DNA from 2 places in the Sphingomonas aerolata genome. Region 2 is predicted to be linked to the other one. Evidence: riboswitches for the same ligand, from Rfam matches in the RefSeq annotation. Region 2 holds a riboswitch; the other holds the start of a gene.
What was found. A riboswitch is a leader RNA that binds a small molecule or an ion and turns the genes downstream of it on or off. The one in region 2 is predicted to bind thiamine pyrophosphate.
Positions count from the first base shown of each region.

Region 1 (15,487 bases), 370 kb from region 2:
CAAGACGATCCCCGATGCGGACCCCGAGCTCGTCCACCAGGCGGGACTCTATGCCGATCGCCTGTCGATCAACGTCGAGCTGCCGACCGCAGGCGGGCTCAAGCGGCTCGCCCCAGAAAAGGACGGCGTCCGGATCGAGACCGCAATGCGTGAGGTCAAGGCCTCGATCGTCGACGGCAAGGACGCCAAGGCCAAATACAAGTCCGCGCCGCGTTTCGCCCCCGCAGGCCAGTCGACGCAGATGATCGTCGGCGCCGATGCTGCGACCGATGGCGACATCGTCCGCAAGGCCTCGACGCTGTACGACCGGTTCGGTCTTCGCCGCGTCTATTATTCGGCGTTCAGCCCGATCCCCGACGCCAGCGCCGTTTTGCCGCTGCAGCGCCCGCCGCTGATGCGCGAACACCGGCTCTATCAGTCCGACTGGCTGATGCGCTTCTACGAATTCCAGCCGCACGAGGTCGTCGCCGCGGCGGACGACGCGACCGGCATGCTGCCGCTCGACATCGATCCGAAGCTCGCCTGGGCGCTGAAGTTCCGCGGCAGCTTCCCGGTCGACGTCAACCGTGCGCCGCGCGAGATGCTGCTCCGCGTCCCCGGGCTCGGCGTGAAGGCGGTCAACGGCATCCTGACCAGCCGCCGCTGGCGCCGCCTCCACCTCGCCGATGTCGCGCGGCTGACCGTGTCGGTCGCCAAGATTCGCCCGTTCATCATCGCTGAGGACTGGCGCCCCGTCGCACTGTCCGACCGCGCCGAACTCCGCCCGATCGTTGCGCCGAAACCGCGCCAGATGGAAATGTTCGCCTGAGACCCCGGTCGGGGCACATACGGTGACGGCTGGTGGATCGGGGGCGATGCGCTAAGGTCAGGCCATGGCCTTTGGCGTTTTCATTTATCGCTCGGACTCGATCTACAAGGATAGCCCGGCCGAACAATACCAGTTCCCAGCCCAGTATCTGAGCCGTGCGCAGCCCAGTATCGGCGACTGGATCCTCTATTACGAACCTCGCAAGGTCGTCGCCACGCGCGGCTATTTCGCGGTTGCCAAGGTCGAACGGATCATCCCCGATCCGTCGACGCCGGCGATGTATCGCGCGCTCATCGAACCCGGCTCCTATCTCGACTTCGCGACCCCCGTGCCCTTTGCCGGCGTTAACGGTCCGGTCGAACGGGGCGTCCTGAACGATCAGGGGCGGATATCCGGCCGCGCCCAGTCCGCCGTGCGCCCGATCTCCGCCGCCGACTTCAACCGGATCGTCACGCTCGGCCTCGACGACGATGCCCCGCTGCTGCCGCGCACCGGCGATGCCGTGGCCGACACAATAGACGATGGCCATTGGCACGAGGAGCGCAGCCCGTTCCTGATCGAGGGCGAGCGTCCGCGCATCGCCAGCCTCACGTCCCGGATAGTCCGCGACCGGATATTCCGCCGCACCGTCCTGCGCGCCTATGACGAACGTTGCGCGATCACAGGGCTGAAGCTTATCAACGGCGGCGGCCGTGCCGAGGTCGAGGCGGCGCATATCCGCCCGGTCGAGGCGAACGGCCCCGATATCGTCAGCAACGGGCTCGCGCTGTCGGGCACCGCGCACTGGATGTTCGACCGCGGGCTGTTGTCGCTCGCCGATGATCTCGCCATCCTCGTATCGCGCCAGGCCAATGATCCCGACACGATCCGCGGGGTCGTCAACGCGAGCGGCTATGCCACCGCGCCGGCCCGCGCCGCCGATCGGCCGCACCCGCATTTCCTGCAATGGCACCGCGCGCACTGCTTCAAGCAGTAGCGTCGGCATCGCGGCGGCAAGCCCATTCTCGCCAGTGGGCAAAAATCATGCGGGATCGCGCGCGGCGGTGCGTATGTCTGGATGCAGAGGGAGCGGACGATGCAGGATCCTGTCGATGAAGGACTGACCCGGCTGGCGGCGATGCCGGTGCCGCGCGCGCTCGATGGCGTCGAGGCGTCGGTGTTCGAGAGCATCGCGGAGAATGCGCGCAGTCGGCACACCAGCCTCCTGGTCGGGCGGTGGTCGGTCGGTACCGCGCTGGTGCTGGGCTTGATCGGCGGGGCGGCACCGATCGGCCATGGTGCGCCGGCGCAGGCGTCGATCCCGATCGGAATCGACGGCGCGCTTGCCCCCTCGACCTTGCTGCTCGGGCAGTGACGTCCGTGGTCCGGCGTGCGGCACCGACGATCGTCCTTGCCTTCCTCGCGGCGATCGCCGGTGTGTTTATCGGCGGCTGGATCCGGGCGCCGGGCGCAGCGCACGGCACCGAACTCCACACGCTGCTCCACCGCGACGTGGTGCTCGACGCCCCGCAGGAGGCAGCGCTCGACCGGCTCGAGGCCGAGTTCGCGGTCCGCCGCGCGGCCCTGGAAGCGGAGCTGCGCGCCGACAATGTCCGTCTCGCCGCCGCGATCGAGCGCGAACATGCCAATGGCCCCGCGGTCGCCGCCGCGGTCGACCGGTCGCACCGGACGATGGGCGCGCTGCAAAAGGCGACGCTCGCGCACGTCTTTGCGATGCGCGGCTTGATGCGCGCCGACCAGACCGCGGCGTTCGACCGGGTCGTCGTGCAGGCGCTGACCCCCGCGCATTGATCCCGCCCCGCCCCGACAGGACCGCGCGCCGCACGAGCATCGATCTCGATGCCTATGACGACGCCGCGCTGGTCACCGCGCATCTCGCCGGACCGGCGGCGGACCGGCAGGCGGCGTTTGCGGCGCTGATGCGGCGGCACAAACAGCCGCTCTACCGCCTGATCCTCGCGCAGATCGGCGATCCCGACGAGGCGCTCGATTTGTTGCAGGACAGCTTCGTTGCGGCGCACGCCGCGCTGTCCCGCTATGACCGCGACCGGTCGCTGCGCGCGTGGCTCGCGCGGATCGCGATCAACAAATGCCGCGACTGGCACCGTCGCCGCCGTGTCCGCCATATGCTCGCCCGCGTGTTGCCGATCGAGGCGGGCGAGCGGGTCGCGGACGGGGCGGCGGATACGGAGACGAACGCGATCGGTCGCGACGACCTCGCCCGCACGATGGCCGATATCGCGCGGCTCCCCGCCCCGCTGCGCGAGCCGCTGCTGCTGTGCACGATCCACGAGCTCAGCCAGGCAGAGGCCGCGCAGGCGCTGGGGATCAGCGTTAAGGCGGTCGAGACCCGGATCCGCCGCGCGCGCGCCGCGCTCGCCGGCGCGGCCTGATTTGTCTAACGTCATGAGGGGCAAGCCGATCGGCGGCGTATGACCTGACAGACGTGGCCGCTCCCGGCCCGAGGATCCGCATGACCCGACCGACCCGCCGCCAATTCCTCCGCGACGCCACGCTTGGCGGCGGCGCGCTTGCGCTGCCCTGGCTGCCCGCCTGGGCCCAGCCCGTGTCCACGGGGATCGCGACCCCGCTGCCGATCCTGTCCGGCACCGATATCGCGCTGACCGTGGCGCATCTGACGCGGACGATCGACGGCACGCGCAGCCACGCGATCGGCATCAACGGCACCAGCCCCGCGCCGCTGATCCGGCTGAAACAGGGGCAGCAGGTCCGGCTGTCGGTGACCAACAGCCTCGACGAGGAGACGTCGATCCACTGGCACGGGCTGCTCGTACCGTTCCAGATGGACGGCGTGCCCGGGATCAGCTTTCCCGGCATCCCGGCGCGATCGACCTTCACCTACGACTTCCCCGTCGTGCAGGCGGGGACCTATTGGTATCACAGCCATTCGGGGCTGCAGGAGCAGATGGGGCATTACGGCCCGATCGTGATCGACCCCGAAGGTCCCGATCCGATCGTGTCGGACCGCGAACATGTGATCGTCCTGTCGGATCACAGCCCGCTTCACCCGCATGCCATCTTCCGCAAGCTGAAGCTCCAGGGCGGCTATTTCAACTATCAGAAGCAGACGCTCGGCGGCCTGCTCGCGGGCCGGGACCAGCCGGCGGGCGAACGGCGGATGTGGGGCGGGATGCGGATGGACCCGACCGACGTGTCCGACGTCACGGGCGCGACCTATACCTATCTCGTCAACGGGCATGGCCCCGCGGACAACTGGACCGCGCTGTTCACGCCCGGCGAGCGCGTCCGCCTGCGCATCATCAACGCCTCGGCGATGACCAATTTCAACGTCCGTATTCCGGGGCTGAAGATGACCGTCGTGCAGGCCGATGGCCAGAACGTGCGTCCGGTCACGGTCGACGAGTTCCAGATCGCAGTCGCCGAAACCTATGACGTGATCGTCGAACCCGCCGCGCCCGTCGCCCACACGCTGGTCGCCGAAGCCTGGGACCGGTCGGGCATGGCGCGCGCGACGCTCGCGCCGCGCGTCGGGATGGTCGCCGCGGTTCCTGCGCTGCGCAGACGCCCGCTCGCGACCATGAAGGACATGGGCATGGGCGACATGGCCGCGATGGATCATGGCGCGATGGGCGGCACGGCGGGGATGGACCACGGCGCGATGCCGGGCATGGACAAGCCCGCGCCGACTCCCGCCGGCGAAGAGCCGATGCCGGCCATGAGCCACAGCATGCGCGACTTTGCCAACGCGCCGGGCCTGCCGAGGACGCCGACCGTACAGACCGTCGCGCCGATGCCAATGGATCGCACCGGCGAGCCGCCGCAGGGCCTTAGCGACACCGGCCACACGGTGCTGGTATACCGCGATCTCGTCGCGCTCGAGCGCAATCCCGACCTGCGCGCGCCAACGCGACAGCTGCAGATCCACCTGACCGGCAACATGGAACGCTATATGTGGGCGTTCGACGGCGTGAAGCTGAACGAGGTGAAGGCGCCGATCCCGTTCCGCCAGGGCGAACGCGTCCGCGTCACCTTGGTCAACGACACGATGATGGCGCACCCGATCCACCTGCACGGCCATTTCTTCGAGCTGGTGACCGGCCACGGCGATCATTCGCCGCGCAAGCACACGATCAACGTCGCCCCCGGCGGCACCGCGACCTTCGACCTCACCGCCGATGCGGTCGGCGACTGGGCGTTCCATTGCCACATGCTCTACCACATGCATGCGGGCATGATGCAGGTTGTCACCGTCCGCCCTGATAGCGAAGCGGGAGCAGCGGCATGAAGACGCTCGCTCTCTTCCTAGCGACCGTTACGGCCGCGCCCGCCGCGGCGCAGATGCACGAGATGCACGGGATGAAGATGCCCGGCATGGCGATGCCCGCCAAACCCGCGCCCAAAAAGCCCGCACCAAAAAGGCCGGCACCTAAACAGACCGCCCCGGCAAAACCCGCGGCACGCAAGGCGACGCCGGCGCGGGCGCGCGCTGCGAAGCCCGCCGCATCGACAATGCCGGCGATGGACATGTCCCCGACCGCCGCCTGCACGGCCGAGCATGCCGCAATGGGCCATTGCAAACCCGCCGCCAATGACGCGGCCCCACCACCCCCAGCCAAGGCGACGGCCGCCGCCGCCTGCCCGCCCGAACACGCCGCGATGGGCCATTGCACCCCGGCCGCGTCTGACGGTCCCGCCGCGCCGACGGGCACCGACCAGCCCGCCGGCACCGCACCGCCCCCCGCGCCGCCGACCACGCTGGCGGCGGCGCGCTTCTACGATTCCGCGACGATGACGAAGGCCAATCGGATGATGCGCGACGAGCATGGCGGCATGCGCTTCAGCCAGATCCTCTTCAACCTCGCCGAGGTGCAGGTGCGCAACGGTCGCGACGGCTATCGCTGGGACGGCGCGGGCTGGTTCGGCGGCGACATCCACCGCCTTGTCGTCAAGACCGAGGGCGAAGGCGGTTTCGGCGACCGGGTCGAGGCCGCCGAAGTACAGGCGCTCTATTCGCGCGCGCTCGATCCGTACTGGAACCTGCAGGCCGGCATCCGCCAGGATCTTGGCGCAGGCGCCAAACGGACCTATGCCGCGCTCGGGGTCGAGGGTCTGGCGCCCTATTGGTTCGACGTCGAGGGCACGCTGTTCCTGTCCGACAAGGGCGACGTGCTGGCGCGTGCGGAGGCCTGGTACGACCAGCGCATCACCCAGCGCGCGATCCTCCAGCCGCGTGTCGAGCTGAACCTCGCCGCGCAGGACATGCCTGGCAGCCGGATCGGCGCGGGGCTATCCACCGCCGAACTGGGCCTGCGACTGCGCTACGAGATCCGCCGCGAATTCGCGCCCTATGTCGGACTGTCCTGGGAACGGCGCTATGGTGCCACCGCGCGTTATGCGCGCAGCGATGGCGATACGACCGGCGGGGTCTCGCTCGCGCTCGGTGTGCGCGCCTGGTTCTGACGCGCCGCCTGCCACTGTCGATAGCCCAGCAGCGCGAGCAGGATCATCGCCGCATAGAGCCCCGCGGTCAGCATCAGGCCCTTCACGACGAACATCCCGACATAGACGATGTCGACGACGATCCACAGCAGCCAGCTCGCACTGTGCCGCCGCGCGGTCCAATATTGCGCGACGAGGCTGAAGCTGCTCAGCGTCGCATCGATCCAGGGCAGCGCCGCGTCGGTATAGCGGCTCATAAAAAAGCCGATCGCCATCGCGGCACCCGCACCGGCGCAAAGCCCCGCCAGCGCGTGGATCGGCCGTAGCGGTAGGACGGCGACATCGCCCGCATCCTGCCGCCCGCGCGCCCAGTTGCGCCACCCATAGACCAGCGCGCCCGCGAACACCGCCTGCAGCATCATGTCCGCATAGAGCCGCACGTCGAGGAACAGCTTGAAGTACAGCGCACAGGCCAGCAAATTGACCGGCCAGCACCACAGCCGCCGCACCGCGGTCAGCCAGATGCCGAGGAAACTGACGGCGACCGCGGCGATCTCGAGCATCGTCACGCGCCGCTCTCCGCATCGGCGATCCGGCGGAGGAAGTCCTGCCCCGGTTCGGACAGGAACCAAGCTGCATGGCCGATCAGATAGCCGTCCCAGGCCAGCGCCGCCGCGCTCATGTCGCCGAGCACCCCCGCGAAATACGCGACCTCCGACAGGGCGAATTCGAGATGTACCAGCGGCAGCAGCCGGACGAGCGTCGCCCGATCCTCCGCACCAAACGCGGTCGTCGCCCCATAGCCCGCCAGCAGCGCACACGCCGCCTCGGGCTGGCCGATCGCGGCGTCTGCGCCCTGCCCGAGCGCCAGCCAGGCAACACCGCTGCGTTCGATCGCGATCGCCACGTCGTGCAGCGCGCAGGTCCGGTCCGCCAGCCCAAAATCGAAGACGGTCCGCACGTCCTCCGCCTCCCAGAGCAGGTTGGAGGGATGCCAGTCATTATGCGTCCACAAAGGCGGCTGCGCGGCGAGCCGCGGCTGCAACCCGTCGCCGAGCGCGCTGAACAGCGACGCGATCTCGCGCCGCCACGGCCGCGGGGCAAGGAACGCGGCGAGCGCCGGCCGTGCCGCGACATAGCGTTCCGCCGCCGCGATCGGATCGGGATCGGGCAGGATGGTGAAGCTGGCGACCAGCGGTTGCGGCGGTCGCGCGGGCGCGTCGAACCCCTGCGACGCGCGGTGCAGCCGGGCCAGCGCAACGCCCGCCGCACGCGCCTGCGCGAGCGACAGGAACGGCGTCCAGGACGGCCGGTCGCGATACAGGTCGACGCCGGGGGCCTTGCGATGCAGTTCATAGGTCCAGTCGCCACGGGCCAGCGCGCCGTTGTCGCTGGGGGCGAGCGTCATGACCTCGGGCACCGTAATGCGCGTCCGCAGATGCGCGATGAACCGGTGCTCCGCGCCAAGCTGATCGGGCGTCCGCATCCGGCGGTGATGCCGCTTGAGCAGGAACATCCCCTGCCCGGTCTCGATCAGCGCCGCCGCGGAGAAGGGCCGCGGCGAATGCCAGTGCACGCGCTCGAGCGGACCGGCGGCCGGAAACTGCGCGGCCACGGTCGCGGCTTCCTCGGCGGTGATCGCCGGCCAGCTCGGCGCGGCCATGTCGGTGCCCATCCCGTGGACCAGATGCGCCGCCGGCGAGCCCGCGCCGCTCATCGCGCCGGCATCGGTCACAGGCCGCGCGAGATGGTCGCCATGACGGCCGCACCACTCCCGACATAATAGGTCGGCGCAGATCCCGCGATCAGCGTCCCCCCGCGCCCGATCACGTCGCGCGCATTGGTCGAGACCGACTGCACCCCCGCCAGCACGCGCGGATCGGTCACGTTGATCGCGTTCAGCCGCAGGTCGGTCCGCTTGCCGTCGAGCATCGACGCCAGATGCACGCCGACCGACAGGTCGAGCGTCGCATAGCCCTTGATGCTCTCGTCATTGACGAAGGTCGCATATTGCCGGCCGACATATTTCACCGCGACACTGCCGAACAGCCGTCCGTCGTCATAGGTCCCGCCGCCACCGACCTGGACGGTCGGGCTGGAGACCGCATGCCGGCCGCGGGTCGGCAGATAATCGTCGCCGACCGGCAGGTCGTCGCTGATCCGCGCGCGCAGATATTCGCCCGAGACATAGACGCTGACACCGCGCGCCGGGCGATAGTCGATCTCCGCATCGATCCCGTAGGAACTCTGCCCCCCGACATTCAGCGTCGAATTGACCAGCGCGCCGCCATTGTTGATGACCGTCGCCAACTGGCGGTTGCGGAAATCATAATGGAACCCCGTCACCGATGCGGACAGCGCTGTACCGATATAGCGATAGCCCAGCTCCTGCGAGACCGCATATTCGTTCTTCAGCGCGGTCGTCCCCGCGCTGACCAGCGCACCGCCCGCATAGCTGTCGTAGAGCGTGAACTCGTTCGGCGTGCGGAAGTTCGTCGTGATGTTGGCGAACAGCTGCTGCCGGTCGTCGATCTCGTAATGCACCGCCGCCCGCGGCAGCGCGGCGAAGCTGTCGAGGCGGACGCGGTCCTGCGGCCCGGGCAGGTAGTTGCGCCCGCTGCGCAGCACGTTGACGCCCTTGAACCCGATATCGACCGCAAGACGCGGGGTCAGCGTGACATGGTCGGCCAGGAACGCCGCCTTGGTCACCGTCACGGTCCGCTGGTTCTCATAGGCGAGCAACCGGCCGTCCGCGGTCCGGATCGCCTTTGCGCGATACCCCCAGCGATCGGCCGGTGCGCCGTCGGCGCCGACCGCGGTGTAGGACTGGACGACGCGGTCGGTGCCGTGATCGAACCACAGCCCCGCGGTCAGCCGGTGGATGCCGCGCTCGATTGTCAGCGTGTTGACCGTGCCCACGCGGCGCTGGTCGCCGGTATAATTGCCCAGCACCGTCGCGACCCCGTCGACCGCACCCGGCAGCGCGATCGGATCGGCGAGCGGCTCGATGCCGAGGAAATTGCCGGTCGTGCCGAGCTGCGTCCCATAGGGCGAATTGCCGTAGCCGAACTGCAGATAGCTGGTGCTGTCGAGCGTTACCCCTGCGCCCAGCGCCAGATGCACCGGCGCCGACGCATAGAGGTTGCGGAACGGCGCGCGGTACAGCCGCCAGTAATTGGTGTTGCCCGCGCTGTACCGCGCATCGAAGTTGAAATCGCGTCCCTGCGCGCGCCATTCGGCGAGCGTCGGGCTGCGATAGGTCGACGAGTTCGCGTCGTTGAACGACAGCGCCAGGCTCGCGCGGTTGCCGTTGCCCCATTCGCCGAGCAGCTTGGCATCGACATGTTGGCGCGTGTCATGGCCGGCACCGCGCCAGTTGTTCGCGCGCGTGTTCGAATAAGAGACGAAGGCCCGCAGCCCCGTCTGGCCGATCCGTCCGCTATCGAGCCGGACGAAGCCGCGCCGCGCCGCATAGGATCCGATCGACAGGTCGACGAGCCCGCGCGGCGCCGCACTCGGATCGTCGAGCCAGAGCGACAGCGACCCGCCCGCACCGCCCAGCGTCGGCGACGCGATATCGACCGCGCCCTGCGCCAGCGCGATCCGCTGGAGATTCTCGGTATCGGCGAACTGCGAGGGATAGGCGTAATAATAGCCAATGTCGTTCTGCGGCGCGCCCTCCATCGTCACGCCGATCTCGTCCTGCCCCAGCCCGCGCAACGTCAGGCTCGAACTGGTCGACAGACCGTAAGGATCACTCGACGCGACGGTCGCGCCGGGCAGGAGGTTGACCAGCTGGAACGCGTTGAGCGTCGGCGCCTGCTTGGTGATGAACGCCGCGGCGATCGCGCTCTCGGACTTGGGCACCGTCTGGTCGGGGAGCAGCCCCTCGGGATCGAGAAGGCCGACCACGCGGATATCGACCGGGTCGGCGCCGTCCCGCGAATCCGCCTGCGTCTGCGCGCTGGCGGGGGCGAAGGCCACCACAGCAGCAAGTGCCACTGCCAGCGCAGTACATGCAACACGGGGCGGCCGGCCCGTCATCAGGTCAAATCGAAGGATCATCACGGTCTTGCGTCCACTCCACACGGAGGGACGACGGACGCGCCGCCAGCCCTCCCTACGCCGGTATCAACCGGATCAGGTTCAGCGGGTCATGGTCTGCAGCCCACCTCTCAGCCGCGCGTCAGCGGCCCCCCGGGGAGCGCGCCGTCTAGGGGGTTCGGTCTTCCGGGGATAGCGTTATTGCCCGTTCGCCCTTCCGCAGCGCCTTCCCGGCACACGCGCGGCAGAATTATATGACAATCCACGCCACCCAGACGCTTGCAGTGGGTGACAGCCGGACCGGTTTGCGCCACACAGGCTTTATGGAGCGTGTGCTGACCGACGTCGTTGCCCTGGAGAATCGGGATCTGGGACGGAACCTTACGCATGGCATGCTCGACCTGCTCGGCAAGGCCATCGTGACCGGCCAATATACGGATCGGCCCTTCCCGACCGAGGCGGAGATCGCGGTGGCGCATGGCGTCAGCCGATCGGTGACCCGCGAGGCGGTCAAGATGCTGACCGCCAAGGGACTGGTTAGCGCGCGCCCGCGACAGGGCACGATCGTCCAGCCAGCGAGCAGCTGGAACCTGTTCGACACCGATGTGCTGCGCTGGCTGCTGGACCGCAAATTCTCGGTCGAGCTGCTCCAGCAGTTCAACCAGCTGCGGATCGGGATCGAACCCGAAGCGGCGGCGCTCGCGGCGCTGTACCACACCGAACAGGACATGGTCGCGATCGAGGCGGGGCTGGCGCGGATGGCCGCGGCTGAGCGCAGCTATGACGATCCACTCGACGCGGACATCGCGTTCCACGTCGCCGTCCTGCGCGCGTCGCGCAACCCCTTCTACGCACAGTTCCAGTCGGTGGTCGAAACCGCGCTTCGCACCTCGATCCGCTTCACCAACCGTATCAAGGGGCGCAGCGCGAACATCGCCGACCATGCCGCGGTCGCCGTCGCGATCGCCGCGCGCGATGCCGATGGTGCGCGCGACGCGATGCGACGCCTGATCGGCGACGTGCTCAGCCTGATCGCCGAGGCCTGACACCCGAATCGTCGCGACCCGGTGTACGATCAAGGGACAGCACCGTGTGACGCCGTCACTCGACCTGATCGCGCTTTTCACTTATCGAGACGCGGTGCCCTTGGGCCCGGTGCCGCGAGTCGAGATTTGACAAGCGCCGGAATAGCTCGAAGGACGAAATGCGACCGCGCATCATGCGGGTAGCAATTGAAAACATGACGGGAAACAATGCGAAGGGCTCGAGACGAGCGAACTGCACGGATCGGCAAGGTCGCGCTCGCGGCGGCCATGACCGGCGGTTTGGTGAGCGGTGCGCAGGCACAGACGGTCAACGTCAACACACCCGTCAGCGTGCCCGTCGCGGGCAATGTCGACCGGTTTCGTGTCGTGCCGGTGATCACCAGCGTCTATGACAGCAACGTGCTGCGTCTCAACGACGCGCGCGGGAGCGGGCCGCGCGACAATATCCGCGTTTCGCCGGCGCTGGCCGTCGACCTGAATCGCATCTTCGGACGCACCCGCGTCACCGCCGGCGGCACGGTCGGCTATGATTTCAACACCCGGTTCAGCGGCCTCGATCGCGAGCGGATCAACCTGACCTCGAGCGTGACGACCCCGGTCGGCGCGCCCTGCAGCGTGACCGGCAGCGCGGCGCTCGAACGCGCGCAGTTCGATCTCGGTGACACCAACACCGTGGTGACCGAGAGCTTCCTGCGCCAGGTCTATGACGTCGGCGCGAGTTGCCGCGCCGCGGCGGGCTTCTTTCCCGCGGTGGGCGTCAACCGCGTGTCGCTCACCAACAGCAGCCGCAAGGTTCTGGACACGAACCAGTCCGCGCTGCGCGCGGGGATCGGCTATGGGCGGCCCAGCCTCGGTACGCTGCAGCTCATTGGCTCGGTTGCCAAGATCGCGCGCCCGGGTATCGAGGATCTGACCGGAATCGACGATTCGACGATGATCACCGACGTCCAGCTGATCTTCGAACGTTCGGTCGCGCCGCGCGTCAGCTTCCGGCTTGGCGGCGGCATCACGCATGCCGACCCCAAGCGCGCGGCCGTGCCGTCCTTCAGCGGCCCGTCGTTCGACGCGCAGGTGACGATACGCCCGGTGCCCCGGTTCACGATCGTCGGCTCCGGCCGCCGTGCGGTGCAGAATCAGAGCTCGTTTGGCGCGACCTATATCATCGCCGACAGCTACAACCTCAACGTGTCCTATCTGCTCTCGGCGCGTAGCACCGCCACGCTGTTCGCCCAGCGCGCGCGACGCGACCCGCGCGGCGAGGATCTGGCGCTCACGCTTCAGCCACCACGCGGCAAGGACAGGCTGAACGTCGTCGGCGGAAGCTATGCATTCGATTTTCACCGGTCGCTACGGCTCAGCCTGAACGTCGCTCACCAGCGCCGCACGGCCGACAATGCGATTTACGATTATACGGCCACATCCGCATCGGCGGGTGTCACGGCCCGTTTCTAAGGGGATGATGATGAAGATCCGCATGGCGCATTCGCTTGTTCTGCCGTTGCTCATGGCCGCTGCGGCCGCCGGGGCGCAGGTACCAACCGCGCCCCCCACGCCTGCGTCGACCGGTGCCGTGCCCAACGACGGGTATCGGCTGGCCCCCAATGACGAGGTCGAGGTGACGATTTTCGGCCAGGGTCCGGGTCAGGTGGTCAAGACGCGCGTCAAAAACGACGGCACGATCACCCTGCCGTTCCTCGGCGCGGTCCAGGTGCGCAACCAGACCGCGCGGGAACTGGCCGCGGACATCGCCGCCCGGCTGCGAAGCGGCGGCTATTTCGTCAAGCCCGTCGTCAATGTCGAGGTCACGCAGTTCGTCAGCAGTTCGGTAACCGTGTTCGGCGAGGTCGGAACTCCCGGCATCTATCCGCTCGATCTGCAGCTGACCGTCGGCATGACGCTCGCCCGCGCGGGCGGCACGCGTGGAACAAGCGCGGACTTTGCAATCCTGAAGCGCGACGGCGACCCGGTCGAACACCGCATCCTCCTTTCGGACCTCAGCGGCGAATGGAGCGCGGCGACGCTGCTCGAGGCGAAGGACACGCTCTTCGTTCCGGTCGCGCCTGTGGTCTATATCTACGGTCAGGTGAATTCGCCCGGATCCTTCCCCTTGAAGACCGGGATGACGGTTCGCCAGGCGCTTGCCCGCGCCGGTGGTCCGACGCTTGCCGGATCGACGCGGAACGTCACGATCTTCCGCGATGGTGAGAAGTTGAAGAAGGTCGATCTCGACGGCGAACTGAAGGCCGAGGACTCGGTCTTCATCAATGAAAAATGGCTCTGAATCAGTGATCGGATTCCGGTGGCCGGGATGTCTCGTTTCATGCGGTGCCCTGCGCGTTCGTCGTCGCCAGGTCCGTTTCGCAACAGCCTGACGTCTGCGGCCACGGCCTGAGAAGAGGGCGCGCCGGCAATGGGGCGCCTTTTTTCATGCCCTACTGCCCCGCCACGTCCGTCGCCGCCGGCGCCGGCGCACCCCGCTACCCGGGCCAGCCGTCGCGATTCCCCCGGCGTTGGTCGAGTGACGCTTGCACGGGTCACCGGCTTGGGTGATGGGCGTGCCGATGCGACATAACGGCCTGTTCATCGCGCTGGGGGGCGCTGCGCTGGTCGCGACGGCTGGCGTTGCGGTCATGATTGCGCCCGCGCGAACCGGTCTGCCGATCACGCTCGATCCCGCCGCCGATGCCCCCTCCGCGACTGGGCCGCGCAAGCCTGCGCATCCGCGCTATACCGGCGTCAACATCGCGACGGGCGGCTTTGCCTCCAAGCGCATTCCCGGGCGCTACGGCTTCGACTATTTCTACCCCAAGCCACAGGAGACCGCGCCCTTCGTCGCCGCGGGCATGAACGCGATCCGCGTGCCCGTTCTCTGGGAACGGCTGCAACCGCGGCCCAATGCCCCGATCGACGCCGCGGAACTCGCACGGCTCGACGAATCGATCGCGGGGCTCGGCGGGTTCGGCCTGATCATCCTCGACGTGCACAATTACGCCAAATACCGGGGACAACGGCTCGACCAGATCGACCCGCGCGGCGCCATGCTCGCCGACCTCTGGACCCGCCTCGCCCGCCATTATGCCGGGGATCAGCGCATCGCGTTCGGCGTGATGAACGAACCCAATGGCCTCTCCGCCACGGCGTGGCGACCGATTGCGGAGGCGTCGTTACAGGCGATCCGCGCGACGGGCGCGCGCAATCTGGTGCTCGTCCCGGGAACGAACTGGTCGGGTGCTCATTCCTGGACGAAAGGCAGCGACTCGAACGGCGAGGCGTTGAGAACGCTCGTCGACCCGGCGAACAACATGGCGTTCGAGATGCACCAATATCCGGATGCCGACTCCTCGGGAACGCATCCGGAATGCGTGTCGCCAAAGGCCGCCGCACAGGCATTCGACTCGGCCACCGCCTGGCTGCGCGCCAACAAGGCACGGGGATTTCTCGGCGAATTCGGCGCGAGCAGCGACCCGAACTGCCTCGCCGCGCTCGATGCGGTGCTCGGCACACTTGACGCGGGCTCGGACGTCTGGCTCGGTTGGACCTATTGGGCAGGCGGCGCCCTGTGGGGGCCGTATATGTACAGCGTGCAACCCGACAAGACCGGGGACAAACCGCAAATGTCTATCCTGATACGGCACAAATCTTAATGATCACAGGGTATAGTGGCCTGGTGGAGCCGTACGGCAATCCTATTGTGCGTTGCAGCAACGTCGCGTACCCGCTCCCCGGATCGGCAAGGCAGATACAAGAATTATGTTGAAGTCATGGATTGCATCGCTGACGCGCTGGCTGGACGGCCGCGGATGGGCCGAGCCCCCCGTGATCGAGCTGACGCATCGCTACACCCCGCCCGCCGCGCCGGTCGTCGACCTGCCCGCGGATCCCGTCCCGGCAAGCACCGCGACGCGGCTGATCGGCGACCGGCGCCGGATCGCTGACACGTTCGATGCCGCACGCCCGGTGCGGACCCGCGGCGAGCTGTTCGGACGCGCGGTCGAGCTCGACCATCTGCTCGCCGCGACGCTCGACTTTCATCAGCATGCGGTGATCCACGGTGCGCGCGGCTCGGGCAAGACGTCGCTGGTGCGCGTGCTCGGTGAGCATGCGGATGAATCGGGCGCCGTCGTGCTCTATTTCGCGTGCGAACCGCATGCGACCTTTGCCGACATCA
Region 1 covers NZ_CP098762.1:768,881-784,367, reverse strand. The annotation lists gene NEF64_RS03760 (putative DNA modification/repair radical SAM protein) at 1-808, shown strand, start outside; gene NEF64_RS03755 (HNH endonuclease) at 873-1,784, shown strand; gene NEF64_RS03750 (hypothetical protein) at 1,884-2,162, shown strand; gene NEF64_RS03745 (periplasmic heavy metal sensor) at 2,159-2,599, shown strand; gene NEF64_RS03740 (RNA polymerase sigma factor) at 2,596-3,201, shown strand; gene NEF64_RS03735 (copper resistance system multicopper oxidase) at 3,282-5,075, shown strand; gene NEF64_RS03730 (copper resistance protein B) at 5,072-6,250, shown strand; gene pnuC (nicotinamide riboside transporter PnuC) at 6,181-6,798, opposite strand; gene NEF64_RS03720 (phosphotransferase enzyme family protein) at 6,795-7,946, opposite strand; gene NEF64_RS03715 (TonB-dependent receptor) at 7,961-10,273, opposite strand; TPP riboswitch at 10,344-10,432, opposite strand; gene NEF64_RS03710 (FadR/GntR family transcriptional regulator) at 10,597-11,319, shown strand; gene NEF64_RS03705 (outer membrane beta-barrel protein) at 11,527-12,771, shown strand; gene NEF64_RS03700 (SLBB domain-containing protein) at 12,782-13,600, shown strand; gene NEF64_RS03695 (glycoside hydrolase family 5 protein) at 13,881-14,963, shown strand; gene NEF64_RS03690 (ATP-binding protein) at 15,070-15,487, shown strand, end outside.
Region 1: linked by a shared signal. The riboswitch ahead of NEF64_RS03715 (TonB-dependent receptor) and the one ahead of thiC (phosphomethylpyrimidine synthase ThiC) in region 2 are both predicted to bind thiamine pyrophosphate.

Region 2 (15,487 bases):
GACCGACAGGATCTGGAGCTTGTCGGCCTGCGGATGGCGTTCGGCGCTGAGCACCTTGGCGATGCGGAACGCGGCGAGCTTCTCGCCCGGATTCTCGACGCCTTCGACTTCGAGGCCGATACGCGTGAGCGCGTCGACGATCTGGTCGAGCGTGGCGGTGGTGTCGAGGTGCTGCTTGAGCCAGCTGAGCGTGAACTTCATGCGCCGACTCCTGCCGACAGAGTGGGGACGTCGAGGCTCGAGAAACCATAATGTTTCAGCCAGCGGATATCGCCGTCGAAGAATGGGCGGAGGTCGTCCATGCCGTATTTGAGCATCGCGAGCCGGTCGATCCCGCAGCCGAACGCGAAGCCCTGCCACTCGTCGGGGTCGAGCCCGCACGCCTCGATCACCTTGCGGTGGACCATCCCCGAGCCAAGGATCTCGAGCCAGCCGTCTGGCTCCGCGCCGCCGACGACGCGCTTGCCCTTGACCAGCGTGTAGCCGACGTCGATCTCGACCGAGGGTTCGGTGAACGGGAAGTAGCTCGGGCGCATCCTGAGCACGATGTCGTCACGCTCGAAGAACGCCTTCACGAAGGTTTCGAGCGTCCACTTCAGATGGCCGAGCGTGATGCCCTTGTCGATCACGAGGCCCTCGACCTGGTGGAACATCGGCGTGTGCGTGGCGTCCGAGTCCGAGCGGTAGGTGCGGCCCGGCGCGATGATGCGGATCGGCGGCTTCTGGCCCAGCATCGTGCGGATCTGGACGGGCGAGGTATGCGTGCGGAGCAGCGAGAAGGTCGTCTTCTCGTCGGCGGTGCCCGCGGCCTTCGCGTCGATCCCCTGCTGGAGATAGAAGGTGTCGTGCATCGCGCGCGCCGGATGCGTCTCGGGGATGTTGAGCGCGGAGAAATTATGCCAGTCGGTTTCGATCTCGGGACCCGTCGCGACCGCGAAGCCCAGGTCGGCGAAGATCTCGGCGAGTTCGTCCATGACCTGGCTGACCGGGTGGATCGTGCCGGGCATGGGCGCGTCGGCGGGGAGAGTCATGTCGAGCGTTTCACTGGCGAGGCGCGCGTCGAGCGCGGTGCGTTCGAGCGTCGCCTTGCGATCTGCGATGCCGTTCGCGACCGCCTCGCGCAGCCCCTGGATCAGCGGCCCCTGCACGAGGCGCTCGTCGGGGGTCATCTTGCCGAGCGTCTTCAGCAGCGCGGTGATCGTGCCCTGCTTGCCGAGCGCCTCGACCCGGCACGCCTCCAGCGCGTCGAGGCCGGATGCCGCGGCGATCGCCGCCAACATGTGTTCACGCATCTGGTTCAGGTCTTGCGTCACGTCATACTCCCAGAGCGGGTTCGGTCGGCAGATCGGGTAGGCGGGGCAGCCCCAAACCGATACCCAGATCGTCCCAATTTTCGTTGTGCGCTTCGATCAGCTCGATCTTCCACGCTCTTCGCCACTCCTTCAGCCGCTTCTCGCGAACGATCGCGGCCTCCATCGTGTCGAACATCTCGTAATAGGCGAGACGCCTGATGCCGTACCGGTGAGTGAAGCCGGGGATCAACCCCTCGCGGTGCTGAACCAGCCGCGCGAGCAGATTTGAGGTGACGCCGACATAGAGCGTTCCGTGGCGGCAGGAGGCGAGGATGTAGACGCAGGGCTGGAAGGTTTCGCGCATTTCTTGCTCCCCCGTTTGCGCCCGCCTCTGGCGTCCTTAGCTCCGTCATCCCGGCGGACGCCGGGACCCATGGTTACGGGCCGGGTGATGGTAGCACGTTATCGCCGGGTCCGCCGTAACCATGGATCCCGGCGTTCGCCGGGATGACGGAAGGGGGGCGGGTGCTCCGCATCGGTGAATTGCGCTCCTCCCCAAACGCGAAAAAGGGCACCGGTGGTTTCCCACCGGCGCCCTTTTCAAACCCAACCTCAGTCGCGGATTACGCGGCCTGGGGAAGTGCTGCCTTCGCCTGTGCGACGATCGCGCTGAAGGCTGCGCCCTCGTGCATCGCGATGTCGGCCAGGACCTTCCGGTCGAGTTCGATACCCGCCAGCTTCACGCCGTGCATGAACTGCGAATAGGTCAGACCCTCGGCGCGGACGCCGGCGTTGATGCGCTGGATCCACAGGCCACGGAAGGTGCGCTTCTTAACCTTGCGGTCGCGGTAAGCATACTGTCCGGCCTTTTCGACGGCCTGACGGGCGATGCGGATGGTGTTCTTGCGACGGCCATAATAGCCCTTCGCCTGAACCAAAATACGCTTGTGCTTGGCGCGGGTGGTAACACCCCGTTTTACGCGTGCCATTGTCTAATTCCTTCTCAGCTCAACGCAGGCCGTAAGGCGCCCAGGCCTTCACTGCTGCGGTATCGGCCTTGGACAGCAGCTTGGTGCCGCGGTTCTGACGGATGTACTTGCCGTTGTGATGCGCCAGACGGTGACGCTTGCCGGCGACGCCGTGCTTGAGCAGGCCGGTGGCGGTGAGCTTGAAGCGCTTCTTGACGCCGCTCTTGGTCTTCAGCTTGGGCATTTTTATCCTTTCGGTTACGAAGGGAAACGCTGAAATCGCCGCGGCAGCCCACACTGGCCGGGCGATTCGTCGAACGCGCATCCCTTCGAGGAAGCGGGGCCGATACCCGCATCGGTCCGGAATCTCAAGCCGCATTCCCGCATTAATGCGGCATCCGACCATAGTGGAACCGCTGCGCCCGCCATGCGATAGGCTTATCATGGACGCCAGCCCGACGCAGCCGATCGACGCCCCCCCGCCCGCCGCGGCGCAGAAGAGGCGCAAACGGCGGATCCTGCGCAACATTCTGATCGGGATCGTCGCGGTGATCGCCGCGATCTGGCTGGTACTCTACATCACCAAGGGTCGCTTCCTGAAGCATCCGTTCGAGCGGATCGTCGGGTCGATGACCAACAGGACGGTGACCGTCGGCGGCGATTTCCAGCTCTATTTCGCGCCGTTCCGAATCAAATTCTATGCCGAGCGCTTCACGCTCTCCAACCCCGACTGGGCGAGCCGGCCCAACCTCTTCCAGGCGGACAAGCTCGACACGCGGATCGCGCCGCTGTCGCTGATCTTCGGCAAGCGGCGGCTCTACTGGCTCGATCTGGTCAACGGCGCGGTCGATCTCGAATGGAATGCCGCGCATACCGCCAATAGCTGGACGTTCAGCGACAAGAAGGGCGGCGAGCCGCTCGAATTCCCGCGGATCGACGTGGCGACGGTGACGGGGACGAGCGTGCGCTATCTCGACCCGCGAATGCGCGTGCTCGCCAATCTCGACGTCGCCGACATCCGCTCGGTCGATGCGACGATCGGCCGCGCGGTCGGCCTCAAGGGCACCGGCCAGCTGCGCGAGACGCCGTTCACGGTGACCGCGCAGCTGCTGTCGCCCGACGCGACCGCCAATCGGGGACAGAACAAGCTGGTCGCGCGGATGCGCGCGGCGGGCAACGTTATCGACGTCGCCGGCACGCTGCCGAGCATCGCGGACGTCGAGAACGTGCCGCTCGCAGTGACCGCGCGCGGTGCCAACCTGTCGACCCTGCTCGGCGTGATCGACGTCGCGATCCCGAACACACGCACCTATCGGCTGCGCGGACAGCTCGTGAAACAGGGCGAGGAATATCATTTCACGCGGATCACCGGCGTGGCGGGTAAGACCGATCTGGCGGGCAAGCTGACGATCACCAATGGCGAACGCATCCATCTCGATTCGGTGCTGGCGACCAAGAGCCTCGATATCGTCGATGCCGCGCCGTTCATCGGCTACAATCCCGACATCGTCGAGAGCCGCGGCGCGGTGGCGGCCGCCGCCGCGACCGGTGCGGGCGCGCAACGCCTGTTGCCCGATGGGAATTTCCCGGTCGAGACGATGCAGATCTTCGATGCCGACCTGAAATGGACGATCGGCGTGGTGCGGTCGAAGAACATCCCGATCTCGAACGTCGACCTGACGCTCGACCTCGAGCGCGGGCGGCTGGCGCTGTCGCCGCTGACGTTTGCGATGGCGCGCGGCAATGTCGCCTCTGACGCGGTCTTCGACACGCGGTCGCGGCCGAGCGCGGTGTCCTACGACATTCGCCTCGCGCCGACGCCGATGGGGCGGTTGCTCAAGGGCTATGGGCTTGCCGAGGCGGGGACGACCGGCACGATCAAGGGGCGGATCAAGCTCGACGGGCGCGGCGATTCGATCCATGATTCGCTGGCGTCGTCACGCGGCCGGATCGCGTTCGTGATGCCGTCGGGCGCCCTGTCGGTGCGCAACGTCCAGCTCGCCGAGCTCGACATCGGCACGTTCGCGCAGCGCATGTTCCAGGGCAAGCTCGACGAGCCGGTCCAGGTCAATTGCGGCCTGATCGGCTTCACCGTGCGCGGCGGTGTGGCGGCAGCGGACCCGATCCTGATCGACACGAGAAAGAACGTGATCGTCGGGCGCGGCGGGTTCAGCTTCCGCAACGAGGCGGTCGACCTCGCCTTCCGCGCCGATTCGAAGAAGTTCAGCCTGTTTGCGGGCCAGTCGCCGGTCGGGTTCGGCGGGGTGTTCGCGGCACCGAAGATGAGCGTGGTGTCGAAGGACCTGCTCGCCCGCGTCGGCACCGGGCTGGGCCTCGCGCTGGTGGCGACGCCGGTCGCGGGTGTGCTTGCGTTCGTGGATGTCGGCGATGCGAAGGCCACCGCGTGCGGCCCGGTGCTGGCCGGCGCGACCGCCAAGGCGCAGCGGACGACCAAGGGCGAGACGCGCGACGATGTCGGCCGCGGGACGACCGCCAAGGGCGAGGACGGCAAGGCGTCCGAGGCGGAGAAGAAGGGGCAGAAGAAGAAGTTTCTCGGGATCTTCTAAAGCGGCGGCGGCCGCCGCGCTCCGCGCCCATGCTTACCCACCACATCCATCCCGTCACCCCGGCGAACGCCGGGGCCCATGGTTTCGGCCAGCGCAGTAAGCGACCGTGCCGTATCCATGGGTCCCGGCTTTCGCCGGGATGACGGATATGGGACTAGGTGCGAGGCGTGACGCCCGTCGGCCGCCAAGACGGTCTCAGTGGTCGTGACCGCCATGATCATGCGCATCACCCGCGATCCGGTGCATCGCCTCGAGCACGTCGTCCAGCCGCGCCGGATCGCCGATCGCGAGCACATGACCTTCGCTGTCCGCGGTCAGCGGGTCGCCGTTCCAGTCGCACATCATCCCGCCGGCGCCTTCGACGACCGGGACCAGCGCAGCGAAATCGTAGAGCTGGAGACCCGATTCGCAGACGACGTCGAGATGCCCGCTCGCGAGCAGGCCGTAATTATAGCAGTCGCCGCCATAGACCGGCCCCTGGCGCGGATTGCCGCCCGAGATAGCCGCGACGAGCGCTAGGTAATGCGGGACGTCAGCCTCGTCGAACAGATGCGGGCTGGTCGTCGCGATCGTCGATCCCGCAAGCTCGCGGCAGACCCGGGTGCGCACCGGCACGCCGTTCAACGTCGTCGGACGCCCCGCGACGCCGACCCAGCGTTCGCGCTGGACCGGCTGGTCGATGATCCCGAGCACCGGCCAGCCATCCTCGACCAGCGCGATCAGCGTGCCAAAGATCGCGCGGCCGACGGTGAAGCTGCGCGTGCCGTCGATCGGGTCGAGCACCCATTTGCGGTTGGTGACACCGGTCTTCTCGCCAAATTCCTCGCCGACGATGCCGTCGCCCGAGCGTTCGGCGTCGAGCAGCCGGCGCATCGCCGATTCGGCCTCGCGGTCGGCGCGGGTGACGGGGGACTGGTCCTCCTTGATCTCGACGCCATGCTCATGGCGGAAATAGGGTCGGATGACCTGGCCCGCGGCATCCGCGAGGCGGTGCGCGAGGTCGATATCGGCTTGGGTCACTGGCATGTGCCCTGCCTATCGAGCCTGTACGGCGCGGGCAATGGACGGATGCCGCGAGCGGGCGTACGTCATTGCGATCATACCGGAGTATAGCCCCATGCGCCTCGTCCCGACCCTTGCCGCCCTCCTCCTCGCCACCCCCGCAGTCGCGGCGCTCGCGCCCGGTGCGAAGGCACCCGACTTCACCACGCGCGGCGCGATCGCCGGCAAGGTGTTCACGGTCCACCTCGCCGAACAGCTGAAGAAGGGCCCCGTCGTGCTCTACTTCTTCCCCGCGGCCTATACCGGTGGCTGCAATGCCGAGGCGCATGCCTTTGCCGAGGCGGTCCCCGCGTTCAAGAAGGCCGGCGCGACGGTGATCGGCATGTCGGCGGACAACGTCGAGACGCTGAGCAAATTCTCGGCGGAGAAATGCGCGGGCAAGTTCGCGGTCGCCAGTGCAGGGCCGAAGGTCGTCGCGGGCTATGACGTCGCGCTCGGCAAGCAAGTGATGGGACGCGACGTCACGAAGCGCACCAGTTACGTGATTGGCCGCGACGGCCGGGTCGCCTTTGTTCACGACGACATGAACCCGGCTGAGCATGTCAGTTCGACGCTGGCCGCAGTCGAGACGCTTAACCGCCGATAGGCTTGCAAATCGTCACGCGTTGCTAACCTTTATCGTTCTATTCCGGGGGCGAAACGGGGGCAAATGACATGCGGGACGCGCACGGCGCACAACAGGTGAGCACGGAGGACCTGTTCGACCAGATCGGCCGATTCCTCCGTAAGCACCGGTTGCGTCCGGATCCGTCGCATTATGCGTTCGCGCATGCCGTGCTGTCGGCGCCGGACGGCCCGCTCGCGGCGCAGGTTGCGCAATTGACCGAGGGCGGCGTCCGGCTGCTGCGCAGGGATATCGAGGCGCTTGGCGGACAGGTCACCGAGCCCTCTGCGGTGGTCGATCCCGACGACCCGTGCGATCCCGCGCAACGCGAAGGGCAGGCGGACCGGCTGGTTGCCGAGACGCAGGAGTATGTCGACGGATTCGCGACGATCATGCACAGCATCCACGCCGAGACCCGCGGCTTCGGCCATGACCTGGCGGAAAGCGCGGCAGCGATCACGACCTCGCCGGGACTAGCCGAGATCGACGAGATCACGCGGATCACCACCGCGATGATCGGCCGGATCCGTGAGTCCGAGGTGCGGTTGGCCAAGGCGAAGCACGAGACCGACGTCCTGCGGGCCAAGCTGATCGAGGCGCGCGACAGCGCACGGCGCGACACGCTGACCGGCCTGCCCAATCGGCGCGCGTTCGACGAGGCGTTCGGCGCACGTGACGCGGACAAGGGCCCCTATTGCCTGGCGGTATGCGACGTCGACCGGTTCAAGCGAGTCAATGACGCGTTCGGCCACGGCGTCGGCGACCGGGTGCTGACCGCGATCGGCCAGATGATCGCGGCGGGGTGCGAGGGGCATCTCGTCGTGCGGCACGGCGGCGAGGAGTTTGCAGTGCTGTTGTGCGGCGTCAGCCTGAGCGACGCCGCGCGCCTGCTCGATTCGGTCCGCGCGATCGTCGCCGCCAAACGCTTCCGCAATCGTGAGACCGATTCGCCGCTCGGCCAGATCACCTTTTCGGCAGGCGTCACCGCGATCCACGCGGACGAAGCCGCCGAGAGCGCGTTCGCCCGCGCCGACCGGCTCCTCTACACCGCCAAGGGCGACGGGCGCGACCGGATCTGCGCCGCCTGATCCGCGCGGCGGTCCGCGGCACCGATCCTTGGCGCCGTTCACCGGATTAGTGTGGCGCAAAATCCCAACTGCTGCGGGGCTGCTGCGAAAAATCTCGCTGATTCAGCTGGATACGGAACTGGCACGGGGTGTGCAAAGCAGGGGATATCGGCAGCCGGATGGTCCGGACGCCGCCATCACCGAAGGGAAGCCACCATGTCCTCGATCCATTTCGAATCCGCCAAGCGCATCCTCCTCTCGTTCGCCGGCGCGTTGGTCTTCGCCGGCATCGCGATCAGCGCCGCGACGCCGATCATCCCGATCGCGTGATCCGGCCGGACTGCGGAGACTGCATCATGCTTCGTCATCTCCATCGCGCCCAATCGCGGCCCGACCGCCTGCGGGACAGCAGCCTGCTCGTCGGCATCGTCGCCTTCTCGACCACCGTCCTGCTGATCGCGACCCACGCCGCAGCGTTCGCCTGACCGGCAGCGCGGCGGATCCCTGCCCGCCACGCGCGGGTCGCGGTCAGGCCGGCATGGCCGATGAAGCGGGGCCGACGGGCGCGGCCTCCTCGCGCGAATAGGTCCCGATCAGCAACCCCGCCGCGAGCACATGTCCCGACATCGCCTCGACCAGCGCGGTGCGGCCCGGTGATACGCCTGGATCGCCCAGCGCCGCATCGAGCGCGAAAAGCTGGAAGGCGTAGCGATGTTCGCCATGCCCGGTCGGCGGATCGGGCGGCAGCCAGCCTTCGCGCAGATAGGAATTGCGCCCGACATCGCCATCGGGCGTCCCTGCGCCGTCGGCCGTGATCGCACCTTCGGCCAGTCGCACCCGATCGGCAGCGATATGCCAGACGATCGCGTGGACCAGCGGCTGCGGAGTCGGCGCATCCGCATCCTCGACGATCAGCGCGAGCGCGGCGGTGCCCGCAGGCGGCGTGCTCCAGAGCAGCGGCGGCGACACCCCGTCACCATCGGCGGTGAACCGCGGCGGCAACCGCCCCTCATGCGCAAAGGCGGGGCTGGTCAGGTCGAGCGTCGCGAACCCCGTGCCGGCCTGTGCGCCCGACCCGAGACCGGACCGGGCGATCACCAGCGCGTCCGCACCGGCGCGCAATCCTTTAAGTGCGTGGCCGAGCCAGGCAGGCATGTGTTCAAGCATCGTTTCCACCCTCCGAAGGACAGGCGCCGGGGCGCAGGACCGGTGCGCCATCGGCATACCAGCGGCTCTGGTCCCGCATCGTACCGGCATCGTGATAACAGGCCTGCGCCGTGCCACCCGCCGGATCGATCGCGACCATCCAGTTGTGATCGCCGCAATTATGCGCTTCGCAGCCCCAGGAGGCGATGCGCCGGCCCCGTTGGAAGATCGGCGTCTGCGGCCCCGAACGCCCGCGGATCAGCGACCGCAGCCGGGCATCGTCGACCACCGCGAGCAACCCGCCGGCCACCTCGGTGCGATCGAAGAAATCGACGCCATCGACCGCGTCATGCGGATATTTGCCGACATAGGCGGTGAGCGGCGTGGTCTGTGCCTGCCCCGCCACGGGGATCGGCGTCCGCGTGGCAGGCGGTGTGAAATTCGTAACCGCAGCGGTCTGCTGGGAATCGTCGCCCGCACTGCAGCCTGACACGGCCATGGCAAGCATTGCCATCCCCGCACGCAGCGACAGGGTGATCGGCGCAGCCCCGGATCCGATATGCATCGCAGCCCCCTCATGCTCTTTTCATCCCAACGCGCCGATCGGGCCGAGGTTGCCCGCGATGCCCGCACTGCCGGGGCGATCTGGCGATCCGAATCTACGGGTATGCGCGAGTGCAAGCGTGTATCGTCGCCGTCCCGGGGCGCTCCGCCCCGCCGGAAGGGCAGCATCATGGCCAAGAGCCAGAAGAAATCGAACAAGGAAGTCCGCAAGCCCAAGGCCGAGAAGGAGCCCAAGGCGAACGCGTCGAACCCCACGACCAAGGGCAAGCCCGTCGAGATGACGACGCTCAAGTGATCCGGCACGAAATAGGACGATGACGATGGCGGACGACGATTACGTCTATGACGAGGCCAGCGGCGAATGGGTCGCCGCCGACGCCGCATCCACGACCCGCGCGGCGGACGACGACGCGGTCGTGGTCCGCGACTCGGTCGGCAACGTGCTAGCGGACGGCGACCAGGTGACGCTGATCAAGGACCTGACCGTCAAGGGCGCGGGCCAGACGCTCAAGCGCGGCACGCTGATCAAGGCGATCCGCCTGACCGGCGACGCGCAGGAGATCGACTGCCGTTACGAGGGGATCAAGGGACTGGTGCTGCGCGCGGAGTTCGTGCGCAAGCGGTAACGGATGCGCCCCTGATCCTCCCCCTGCCGGGGGAGGAGTTCGGGGTGTGGCGGATCAGACGTCCGCGGGGAGGTAGATCTCGCTGCCCTTCTCGCGGAACCTCTCGCTCATTTCCGCCATGCCCTTTTCCGCGTCGGCATGCGCGCCCTTGGCGAAGATCGCGCGGTTGGCGTCGGTCTGATCGACATCGGCTGCGAGGAACGTGTCGGCGGGGCCATTCTGTTTCGCGGCGAAGTCCCTCACCTCCTGCGTGATCTTCATCGAGCAGAATTTGGGACCGCACATCGAGCAGAAATGCGCGGTCTTGGCGCCTTCTGCGGGGAGCGTCTGGTCGTGATACTGCTCGGCCGTATCGGGGTCGAGGCTCAGGTTGAACTGATCGCGCCAGCGGAATTCGAAGCGCGCGCGGCTCAACGCGTCGTCGCGCACCTGCGCGGCGGGATGCCCCTTCGCCAGATCGGCGGCATGCGCGGCGAGCTTGTAGGTGACAACGCCGACCTTCACGTCGTCGCGGTCGGGGAGCCCGAGATGCTCCTTGGGCGTCACGTAGCAAAGCATGGCGGTGCCGTACCAGCCGATCTGCGCCGCGCCGATGCCGCTGGTGATATGGTCATAACCCGGCGCGATGTCGGTGGTGAGCGGCCCGAGTGTGTAGAAGGGCGCCTCGCCGCAGACCTCGAGCTGCTTTTCCATGTTTTCCTTGATCTTGTGCATCGGCACATGGCCGGGGCCCTCGATCATCACCTGGACATCGCTCTTCCATGCGCGGTGGGTGAGTTCGCCGAGCGTGTAGAGCTCGCTGAACTGCGCCTCGTCGTTCGCGTCGGCGATGCTGCCGGGGCGCAGCCCGTCGCCGAGCGAATAGGCGATGTCATACGCCTTCATGATCTCGGTGATCTCGTCGAAGCGCTCGTAGAGGAAGCTCTCCTTGTGGTGGCTGAGGCACCATTTCGCCATGATCGAGCCACCGCGCGAGACGATGCCGGTGACGCGCTTGGCGGTCATCGGGATATAGGCGAGGCGCACGCCCGCGTGGATCGTGAAGTAATCCACGCCCTGCTCCGCCTGTTCGATCAGCGTGTCGCGGAAGATTTCCCAGGTCAGATCCTCGGCGACGCCGCCGACCTTCTCGAGTGCCTGATAGATCGGCACGGTGCCGATCGGCACGGGGCTGTTGCGCAGGATCCATTCGCGCGTGTCGTGGATGTTGCGGCCGGTGCTGAGGTCCATCACCGTGTCCGCGCCCCAGCGGATCGACCAGACAAGCTTGTCGACCTCGGCGGCGACGTTCGACGCGACCGCGGAATTGCCGATATTGGCGTTGATCTTGACCAGGAAGTTGCGGCCGATCGCCATCGGCTCGGATTCGGGGTGATTGACGTTGTTGGGGATGATCGCGCGGCCGCGCGCGACCTCGTCGCGGACGAATTCGGGGGTGACGAAGTCGGGGATCGACGCACCGAAGCTCTCGCCGTCGCGCTTATACTCTTTCAGCATCGCGCGGCCGAGATTCTCGCGGGTCGCGACATATTCCATCTCGGGCGTGATGATGCCGCGGCGGGCATAGTGCATCTGGCTGACATTGGCGCCGGCCCTGGCGCGCAACGGGCGTGCGATACTGCCGGGGAATTGCGGCACGCCGCCCGAGCGGTCGGGGCCGAGCTGGCCATTATCCTCGGGCCGGACCGCGCGCGCGTCGTAACTTTCGACATCGCCCCGCGCCTCGATCCACTGGCGGCGGAGTTGCGGCAGGCCGGCGTTGATGTCGATCGTGGCGCGCGGGTCGGTGTACGGACCGCTGGTGTCGTAGACGCGCAAGGGCGGCTCGGAACAGCTGGGGTCGAGCACGATCTCGCGCATCGCGACGCGGACGTCGGGGCTGGAGGGCACCGCGACATGGATCTTCCGCGAGCCGCGGATCGGGCCGGTGGTGACGCCGATGTCGGCGGTCGGGATGCGGGGATCGTAATCGGCCATGCGCTTGCTCCTAAAGGTCTCGGAGCAAGGCATGCGGTTCTGTGGCGACCGCTCCCTCCCTCCGCCGGTATCAACCGGATCAGGTTCAGCGGGTCGAAGGCTCCTGCCTTCCTCTCAAGCGCGGATCGGCGCTCCCCCGGGGTAGGGCGAGCATAGGCGCAACGGACGGGGGCGCAAACGAAAAACCCCGCGCGGTCGGGCCGCACGGGGTTTCGGGTCGATCGGCGGGTTGCGATCAGAAGGTGTAGGTCAGGCCCACCGCGCCGAGCCACTGGTCGGCATCGCCGACGTCCGCGACGATCGGGCTGTCCTTGTACTTGCCGAGCATGCGGCCGTAGAGCACGCCCGCGCCGACGCCGAACCCACGGCGCAGATCGCCCGACAGGCTCTGCAACGCGAAGGCGGAGACGTTGACGCGGCGGAAACCGCTGTCGTTGATGTCATAGGTGCGCAGACCGCTGTTGATCGTGCCGATCGGCGTGACCGCCGCATAGGTCCGGCCAAAGCCCTTGCCCGCATAATCCGCCGATAGGCCGAAGGCGACCAGGGTGCGGACCGACAGCGGCGTGGTGTAGTTGACCTGCGGGGTGATGACATAGCTGTCGTGCGTGCCCGACACGTCGTGGATATAGGCGACGCGCGCGGTCAGCGTGTCGTAATCGCTGGTGATGACGCCGGTCTTGCCGATGCCGACAAAGCCGCCGACTTCATAGGCCGTGTCGATCTTGCCGAGCGCGCGGACCTGCCGGTTGTCGACCCGGCCCGTGCGATCGGTGCGGACGGCGGCGATGACGCCGACTTCGTAGTTGATGCCGACCGACCCGGTATTGGGGATCAGGTTCACATAGAGCTGCGTACCGCGCGTGAAGAAATCATGCCCGCGGACCGTACCGATCGCGACCGCGCCGGGGGTGAAGCTGTTGCTGTCCGCACCCTCGTAATCGGGAAGCGACGCGACACCCAGACCGAGTGTGATGCGGTTGTTGTCGGCGGGATCGGTGATTGGCGGGGTCGGATTGGGATCCGTCTGCGCAAGTGCCGGCGTGGCGAGGGCGACTGCCGCGGTTGCGGCAGTCAGAACGAGTGAGAATGCGCGCAAGGACGGGCTCCGGACAAAAAGGTTCCACCGCGCAACGCGGGGCAACCCCATTCGGTCCGTTGCAATCCGTCAGAAGATGTAACGCATCCTGACCTGTTGCATTTCGGCATCACCGACGAGCATGAACCGTGCCGCGGAAAAGCGCGGCGGTCCGAAGCGTACCGCCGCGTTGTTCGAGAAGCCATAGCCCTCGCGCGGGATACCCGCGATCGTGTCGAGCTTGGAGTTGCTGTTCTCGTCATGGATGATCGCCAGCGCATAGCCGCGCTGCGGCAGGCCCGGAAAGCTCGTCGTCCGGACCGCGGCGGGCAGGGTCCGGGTCAGCGCCTTGGCATCGTCGACACAGGCGGGGAAATTGTCGGGGTCGGCGGTCAGACAGATACGGATCAACCCCTTGGCCGAGCGAAGATTGTCGACCTCAACGTCAAGCCGCGTGACCGGGCTCGCCGCCGCCAGAACGGCCCAGAGCGCCGCCGCGGCCAGCACGCGCGGCAGCCTTGGCATGCGATATGCCTGCATCGCCGTGCTCCCGGTCGGTGCCGCAGAGCCGATCCCAGAACCGGAAAGTGAGCTCATAATTGCACCTGTATCGTTCATGATGTGGCTGATGGTGGCTGGCCGTGATCAGCCATGTCCCCAATGCTCCCCTCCACATGAACCGGGGAAAAACCTCCCGGCCCATCGGATTGGCCCCCTCCATAACGGTCATGACCGTCAGAGCCAAACCGAGCGCACCGCCAGGGTCGGAATCGCGACGACCCGTAGCGGAATTATCACAGCAACGGCAGCGCCTAGATTGGAGCGAACGCCTTTGCAGCACACGCGGTCGGCGGGCGCACCCGGTAAAACGTCAATCGCAGACAAGGAGATGACGAGCGTGATCGTCATGCCGCGCTCACAAGCATCTGCGCGTGCCGGGTGATGGCCGCTCGTACACCGCGATCGGGAAGATGACCGCGCGCGCATCCCGCAGAAGGTCGTTGTCGCCGGATCACGACTTTCATAGCATCCTCCGCACGACATAATCGGGGACCACAATAGTGATTTTACTCGCAATGCTGCTGCAATCGGCCCAGCCCGTGCCGACCGCCGCTCCGCGACAATTGCCACCGCTTCACGGTGGGCCTGCAGAAATGACCTGCCCGGTGGGCGGCGAGACGTTCTCGGCATGGCAGCCCGCGATGTTCAGCACCTATGGCGAGCGCCCCGACGGCAAGCCGTACAGCTATTTGCCCTTTCCGTTTCCGCTTCCTGAATGCCCGAGCAACAAGTTGGTCGTTTTCGACAAGGTCTCGACCCAGGACGCGGAAAACCTCGCGCGGCTGATCGGCACCGCCGATTATAAACGGCTGATCGGCTCGGAGACGACCTATTACCGGGCCTATTGGCTCGCCGGAAAGCTGGGCCGGCCGGAGGTTCTGCGTCTCGGACTTTTGCTGTCGGCCATCTGGCAGGTGACGCCCGATCCGAGGTCCCAAATCAGCACCGACGCGCAAAATAGCCAGTTCCAGCGATATCAGACATTGTTCATCCGTGGCGTTCGGGCATTGGGCCCTGCAACGCCCGTAGCGGACCGGCTATGGCTGGAGGCACGGGCCGCGAACGCTGCCCGGCAGATGGGTCGGTTCGACGAGGCAGCGAGGCTGATCGATACGGCCGATCGATCGCTCACGCTCGTTACCGACAAGCGCGGGTGGGATACCTATCTTGCCAAATTGCGCGCCGTCATCGCGCGCAAGGATGCTGGCGTCGAACCGCTCGACATGATCCCGGAGCAAGAGGTCGCCTTCACCTGCCTGCGCCGGCCGCCATCGACCAGCTTCGACAAAGCCACGTGCACGAGCCCGGAGGTCGTCGCACGGATGGCGACGCTCAACGCCAAGCCGAAATAGCCGCCTCGAACGCGGTCAGGCGCGTCGGTCGAGGATCAGGATCGGCGCGTCACGATAACGACCCTCGATGCGCAGGCGGTAGCCGAGGCGCTCGGCGAGGCGGAGCGAGGGCGCGTTGCCGGGGTCGATGATGCAGGTCGTGGCGGCGATGCGCGGGTCGGCCCAGGCCAGGACTGCCGCCATCGCCTCCGACGCATAACCCTGTCCCTGCGCGTCGCCGGTCAGCGTCCAGCCCATTTCGGGGCCGACCGCACCGGGACCGTCGATCGGCGGCAGGATCGCGCGCCGCGCTTCGATCAGACCCATCTCGCCGATCAGCCGGCCGGTCGCGGTCTCGCGCACGATCCAGCTACCATAGCCGAACGCGGTCCACTGCCCGATCGAGCGGAGCAACCGGATCCACACCTCCTCGCGACTGCGCGGCGTGCCGCCGATCATCGCATAGACGCGGGCGTCGGCCCACATCGCGGCGCAATCGTCGAGATCGGCAGGGACATGGCCGCTCAGCGTCAGGCGCGCCGTGGCCAGCATCGGAGCCTGGGGGTGGCGGGGGCCGGGATCGCTGGCGTGCGGTGCGGGCGAAGCGTCGGTCGGGTGTGAGGGGGGCATGGCGGCTCCGGATC
Region 2 covers NZ_CP098762.1:400,997-416,483, reverse strand. The annotation lists gene pheT (phenylalanine--tRNA ligase subunit beta) at 1-201, opposite strand, end outside; gene pheS (phenylalanine--tRNA ligase subunit alpha) at 198-1,292, opposite strand; gene NEF64_RS01960 (GIY-YIG nuclease family protein) at 1,315-1,656, opposite strand; gene rplT (50S ribosomal protein L20) at 1,916-2,281, opposite strand; gene rpmI (50S ribosomal protein L35) at 2,301-2,504, opposite strand; gene NEF64_RS01945 (AsmA family protein) at 2,704-4,827, shown strand; gene NEF64_RS01940 (inositol monophosphatase family protein) at 5,023-5,853, opposite strand; gene NEF64_RS01935 (peroxiredoxin) at 5,945-6,475, shown strand; gene NEF64_RS01930 (GGDEF domain-containing protein) at 6,571-7,581, shown strand; gene NEF64_RS19235 (hypothetical protein) at 7,917-8,045, shown strand; gene NEF64_RS01925 (YbhB/YbcL family Raf kinase inhibitor-like protein) at 8,089-8,727, opposite strand; gene NEF64_RS01920 (hypothetical protein) at 8,720-9,271, opposite strand; gene NEF64_RS19230 (hypothetical protein) at 9,440-9,565, shown strand; gene NEF64_RS01915 (alkylphosphonate utilization protein) at 9,591-9,896, shown strand; gene thiC (phosphomethylpyrimidine synthase ThiC) at 9,951-11,873, opposite strand; TPP riboswitch at 11,913-12,020, opposite strand; gene NEF64_RS01905 (MipA/OmpV family protein) at 12,109-12,972, opposite strand; gene NEF64_RS01900 (DUF2141 domain-containing protein) at 13,042-13,491, opposite strand; gene NEF64_RS19340 (sterol desaturase family protein) at 13,397-13,627, opposite strand; gene NEF64_RS01890 (hypothetical protein) at 14,013-14,864, shown strand; gene NEF64_RS01885 (GNAT family N-acetyltransferase) at 14,880-15,473, opposite strand.